Linked DNA regions of Panacibacter microcysteis. The main gene of each other region encodes a partner of the protein of the gene in region 2 in a complex. Links are inferred from orthologs where the notes say so. Each region holds a gene or a part of one and is shown on either strand. Other genes may lie near its edges. The genes, in order: accD and accB.

What was found.
Region 1: the proteins of accB (region 2) and accD are in contact, whole or in part, in a solved structure (PDB 8UXZ), measured with the Escherichia coli proteins. The link is inferred for Panacibacter microcysteis from one-to-one orthologs.

The regions. Positions count from the first base shown.
Region 1 is NZ_JADWYR010000002.1:344,196-347,293, forward strand. The notes cover bases 1-2,763. They hold accD (acetyl-CoA carboxylase, carboxyltransferase subunit beta), read left to right. Parts: upstream 1-797; coding sequence 798-1,730; downstream 1,731-2,763. Other genes in these bases: secDF (protein translocase subunit SecDF), read right to left, coding at 1-269; I5907_RS13390 (hypothetical protein), read left to right, coding at 2,160-2,763. Outside these bases: more of I5907_RS13390, read left to right, coding at 2,764-2,876; SsrA-binding protein SmpB, read left to right, coding at 3,039-3,098.
Region 2 is NZ_JADWYR010000002.1:159,531-162,806, reverse strand. The notes cover bases 256-3,196. They hold accB (acetyl-CoA carboxylase biotin carboxyl carrier protein), read right to left. Parts: upstream 1,999-3,196; coding sequence 1,513-1,998; downstream 256-1,512. Other genes in these bases: efp (elongation factor P), read right to left, coding at 2,182-2,748; accC (acetyl-CoA carboxylase biotin carboxylase subunit), read right to left, coding at 256-1,397. Outside these bases: more of accC, read right to left, coding at 60-255; I5907_RS12620 (fibronectin type III domain-containing protein), read right to left, coding at 3,213-3,276. UniProt on the Escherichia coli protein: This protein is a component of the acetyl coenzyme A carboxylase complex; first, biotin carboxylase catalyzes the carboxylation of the carrier protein and then the transcarboxylase transfers the carboxyl group to form malonyl-CoA.

The DNA.
Region 1 (3,098 bases), 180 kb from region 2 along the record:
AGTCCAATCTTACTTTCTTCTGTGCTGTCAAGCAAACGTTGCAGGCGCTCTTTTTCCAGGTTGTCCAAAGAGTCTGCATATGCTGCGGCACGCTCTGCATCACCGGGGTATTTGGCAGAAGCTGGAGGGTAGTAAGATTTAACCCAGGCAGCCGCTTTTTCTTCCTGGGCTTTCTCATGGTTGCGTACCATCCATGTAAATGATAATTGATAGAGGCAGATAATGACAAGCAAGATGGTAAAGAACCGCACCAAACCTTTAAGTTGCATATAGTACTGGGTTTACAAAATTTTTGTGAGCGGCAAAGATAATGGTTTGATATGTAAATAGCACAGCAAAAAAAAGCCCTCTCAGACGCCATTTTACTAAAGAATAAGCCGGTTTATAATTGATTTTTAAGGTAATCAGATGCATTGCCTGCGTTACCCGTCTTATTTGTTTAAACTGGCAGTGCAAAAACCTTTTTTATTGTTGGCCCGGCATTCGTCATTATGGCATCACCTGTTGCGTCGCACTCTTGTGCAGCATATCATCAGGCAGCAGCTTCGCTGCAGTCTTCGTAAACCAAAACGACAATCATTATACAAATGCTCACGTGATTGTTGGCATTAGATTTTGCTGCAACGTTTATATAAGCTGTTATACAAGATTGCTCTTCCGGCATCATATATACCTGGCTGGCAGTCAGGCTATAACCGGCTTTGACGCTTTCCCCAAAAGCCTGATCCTAAATTATTTTTATGAAAAAACTCGTAATTGGTTAAACTCCTTATTTTTGTCTCCTTCAAAAAGCCTTTATGACAACAAAAAAGGAAGAGGATTTTGAGAACAATCTTTCAGGAAATGAGGCAGCAGCATCGAACGTTCAGCATGGCGAGCCCAGACAAAAGTGGTATAAGCGCTTACGAAAAGGAATTACAACATCTACTGCAGACAAAAAAGAAACACCGGAAGGTCTTTGGAACAAATGCCCCGAGTGTAACTATATAACCACAACAACAGAATTGCAGGAAAACCTTTTTGTTTGTCCAAAATGCAATTACCACCACCGCATCAGCAGCGAAGATTATTTCGACATTCTTTTCGACAACAGGGAATATGATATTATGTATGATAATATCGTAAGTAAAGACTTTTTAGGTTTTACTGACCTAAAGCCATATCAAAAAAGACTGGACGAAATACATGCTAAAACAGATTTAAAAGATAGTATGCGCGTGGCTGTTGGTAAAGTAAACGGCCAGGAACTGGTGGTTGCCTGTATGGATTTTGAATTTATTGGCGGATCACTCGGCAGCGTTATGGGAGAGAAGTTTAGCCGTGCTGTGGACTATTGTCTTGAGCACAAACTGCCTTATCTCGTGATTAGCAAAAGCGGCGGCGCACGTATGATGGAAAGTGCTTTTAGCCTGATGCAACTTGCAAAGACAAGCGGAAAACTGGCACAACTAAGTGAAGCCCGCCTGCCGTATATTTCATTACTTACAGACCCTACTTTTGGCGGAATTTCTGCAAGTTTTGGTATGCTGGGAGATATGAATATTGCAGAGCCTGGCGCGTTGATAGGTTTTGCTGGCCCGCGTGTAATTAAAGAAACAATAAAGAAAGATCTGCCACCGGGTTTTCAAAGAAGCGAGTTTTTACTGGAGCACGGATTTCTTGATTTTATCATCGACAGAAAAAAATTGAAAGACAGGCTTTCTCAGTTGATTGTGCTGCTAAGGAATTAACTCTATATTCATCATGAACCCAACCCGTTATTTACTTACACTTACATAATGTGTAATTTTTTTTGTTGCAAATACGCTGGAAACATATGAGATAACAGATAGTGAAACTAAGGTCATCACACATGGCAAATCGGATAATTATGTTTCCCGGGGTAATGCAAACAACATTACAAAAAGAATATCTCTAAGCTTTGCTGAACGCGATAACTGTTACCACTTTCTTACCGATAGCAACTTTAAAGTACTGCGTAGATACATTTCTCTAATAACATCTTATGACAGAGGCTACGACGTAATTGCTCAAAAAAGTAATAACGATACTTTCTACAATTATTTGAGAAAACCAGGTTCTAATACTGTGTATATGATTGGGAGCGCACTTTCAAATCTTTCAAAGTTATTTCAAAAGACAAAAATACTGACCTGGAAATGGCCAGATCGAAAGCCAAATTATACCCTGGCACCGGTAACGAGTTTTATATTACACTCGATGATGCACTTAAATACACTGTATTGCTGTCTATCAATTATGAGGGTGGGTCAGCCACAACCAAAGTTTTGTATAAACAAAATTTTTATTGTAACCAGGTGGTCAATGTAAATAGCTTACAGCACAACTCCTATCTTTTTGAGGGAAAACTTTTCCAATTGACTTTTTGTCCAAATGATATGCTTATTGAAATTAAAAACGTTGCAACCGATTCTGCGCTAGTGTCTTTTCATGCATCAAAAGATTCAATTATTGCGTTTGCAAGTACAGAAATAAGTAAAAATGAAGTATCATCCAGGCCGCCAAATATTATATGGAGCTTAAAGTATAATAGTAATACCTCAAACAAGAAAGATTTACGTGCAAAAGATTTTTTCAGGGCCATCAATGCACATGAACTATCACTAACAGCGGAAAGGGTGGGAGATAAAGTTGTTTTGAAGATAGGAGAATCTCATGAAAATTCTGTTAGCAAAAGTGGATGTTATGCGCCTGGCGGGTTTAGCGGAGGCGGTGGTTTCAGCGGCAGGGTTTATGTGTTGCCATCATATTCTTTTCATGCACAATCTGAGACTTTTTTCAAGACCATAATGAAGACTCCGGAATCGCCCATTATTTTATTTCAGGATGTTATGACCCAAAATCCGATAAACTAAAAAATTTTGACAACAATGCTATTAGTGTAGCGACCGCTATAAGCATATTCAGCATGAGTAATAAGCTATATTATCTTTTTTGGTCAACAGCCGGCAATAAGCTTGCTGTTGCAGAATTTGATTGATTAATTCAGACTATTTTTGCAGGCTCACACAGACGCTATGGCAAAGGAAATGAACAACAGGCAAGCTTACTACAATTACTACATCGATGATAAATAT
Region 2 (3,276 bases):
AGCAGTAATGCTGCATGGTACATAAAAAAAATCCCGCTGTTTGAGCGGGACATTTATTATTAAACCATTTTGAAAGTATCAAGAAACTTAGTGGTAAAATTACCTTTTCTGAAATTCTCATTTTGCATAAGCTGCAGGTGAAAAGGAATCGTGGTTTTTACACCTTCAATTACATATTCACTTAGTGCCCGGTACATGGTATCGATGGCCTCATCTCTTGTACGCGCAACGGCGATCAGCTTACCAATCATAGAATCGTAATAAGGCGGAATTGTGTAGCCGGTATAAACGTGGCTATCTACACGTACGCCATGACCACCAGGTGTATTTAGCGTGGTGATTTTACCGGGTGATGGACGAAAGTCGTTATAAGGGTCTTCTGCATTGATGCGGCACTCAATTGCGTGCATTTGCGGGGTGTAATTCTGGCCCGAAATCTTTTCGCCCATTGCAATCTTAATCTGTTCTTTGATAAGATCGAAATTGATTACTTCTTCGGTAACGCAATGTTCTACCTGTATACGGGTATTCATTTCCATAAAGTAGAAATTGCGGTGTTTATCTACCAGGAACTCAATGGTGCCAACACTTTCATAATTAATGGCCGATGCAGCTTTGATAGCGGCAGCTCCCATTTTATCACGCAACTCCGGCGTCATAAAAGGAGACGGCGATTCCTCTACCAGTTTTTGGTGGCGGCGCTGTATGGAACAATCCCTTTCACTCAGGTGGCACACTGTACCATACCTGTCTCCTGCAACCTGTATCTCTATATGGCGTGGTTCTTCCACAAACTTTTCCATATATACGCCGTCATTCTTAAATGCGGCGGCAGCTTCGGTTTTAGCCATTGTATAGTTGCGCTCGAGCTCACTTTCTTCAAATACCACACGCATACCTTTACCACCACCACCGGCGGTTGCTTTTAAGATTACCGGGTAACCGATTTCTTTTGCCAGCCCTTTAGCCTGCTCAACACTTTCGAGTAAACCCTCGCCGCCCGGCACCACCGGAACGCCTGCTTTGATCATTGTATCTTTAGCCGTGATTTTATCACCCATAGAATTGATCATGTCTGGTGTTGGCCCAATGAATTTAATACCATGATCGGCACATATTTTAGAGAACTTGGCATTCTCTGCAAGAAACCCGTAACCCGGGTGTATAGCATCTGCATTGGTTATTTCTGCAGCGGCCATAATGTGCGGAATATTTAAATAAGATTCGCTGCTTTGAGGCTTGCCAATGCACACCGCCTCATCAGCAAATTTTACATGCAGGCTGTCTTTATCTGCGGTTGAATACACCGCTACGGTTTTAATACCCATTTCGCGACAGGTTCTTATAACACGCAGGGCTATCTCGCCACGATTGGCTATCAGTACTTTTTTAAACATTTTTTCGAGTTGAGAATGTGACTGGAATATTGAATATGCTTTAAAACAAAAGGCAAGTTGAAAAGTTGACGCGGTTAGCGGCATGCAACAATTTCAAATTGCCTTCATAAACATATTATGCGGGTTCAACCAGGAACAATGGTTGATCGTATTCTACAGGGCTGGCATCATCAACCAACACTTTAACTACCTTACCACTTACTTCACTTTCAATTTCATTGAACAGTTTCATGGCTTCGATGATACAAACTGTTTTGCCCGGTGCTACCTCATCACCCACTTCTACAAATGACGGCTTATCTGGTGATGATTTGCGGTAAAAAGTACCGATCATCGGGCTCTTTATGGTTATAAGATTATCTGCTTTTGGCGCTGCAGGAGTGGTTGCGGCTGATGCAGCAGGCGCAGAAGAGGCTGGCTGTGCTGCTGACATCGCTACAGGTGCCTGGGCATATACCGGTGCCGGTGCTGCTACAACTGTTTGCACAGCATCTTCTTTTTGTTTGATCGTAATTTTGAAATCCTTTTCTTCTATACTTAATTCCCCAATGTTACTCTTGTTAATGATCTTGATAAGTTCCTGGATCTGCTTGAAGTCCATAAATAGAATTTTTGGGATTTTGAATGTTTTTAAGCGATTTTACCCCGAAAGGAGGGGCAAAGTAGGTAATTTTTGATAAAAAATTGCCGAATTTCTTATTTCTCTTTTCAGGCTTGTTTTTCGTGTATGTATAAGAAAAGGACGGTGTTTGGCCGCCCTTTCATTTATAAGCTGTACAAGGTTTTATTCCTTTACTCTTTCTACGTACTCACCTGTTTTTGTATTTACGCGAATGAACTCTCCCTCGTTCACAAAAAGAGGTACGTTAACAATGGCACCTGTCTCTACGGTAGCCTGTTTCAGGGCACGGGTAGCGGTATCGCCACGAACGCCCGGCTCGCAATAAGTGATCTGCATAACGATCTTTTCAGGAAGTTCAGCACCAATTGGCTGCTCTGTTTCTGTATTGATAAATACAAAAACTTCGCTCCCATCTTTTAAAAATTGAGGCGCATCAATCATTTCCTCGCCCAAAGCGATCTGCTCAAACGTCTCATTGTTCATGAGGTTGTAGCCAGACTCGTCCTTGTATAAATACTGGAACGCTTTTTTCTCTACACGCACAGGAAAAATTGTTTCACCACTGTTCCATGTTTTTTCTATTGTACGATTATTGTCAACGCCTTTCAATTTGGCCCACACTTTTGCTGCAGCACGTGCAGTTTTGTTTTCGCCAAATTCCACTACTGAATATAGGCTTCCGTCTAATTTCAGAATCTGGCCGCGGCTTATATCTGATGTTGTTGCCATAAGAAGTATTTTATGAATAGGGCGCAAATGTATGAATTGAGTTTTACATTTTGAAGATGGAATTTTCTTCTTTCCGGCGCTGTACCGGTTTTGAACAACCAGTGATGCAAGTGCCTGTAGCATTGTGTTTATTGTATGATACCGGCACAGGTTTTCATGGCATCTGCTGTTGTGTCACTCACTTGTACTTCCGTTTTTTATGGCGGCTGCAGCGTTCCTTTTTCCCGGCCTGCAACAGGAAAACAAGTACCGGTTACAGTTTTGTAAAACACCCCGCCAAAAGCCTGGCAGTAAGGCAGCAACAAGATTGCATATGCTGAGTTTACTTCCAAACAGTACAAGAGTGCGACGCAACGGCAGCTATATAGTAGTAACGCAGCCCGGTACACTATGCCTATCTTTTACTCACAAAAAAAGGCCATCGTGAAGAATCACGACGGCCTGCTCTAAAGTTAAACTTAAAGTTAGTACTTCACAAACTTTGTATTATGCATTACTGTGCCTTCTTTCGTAAGAACAGTAACAAAA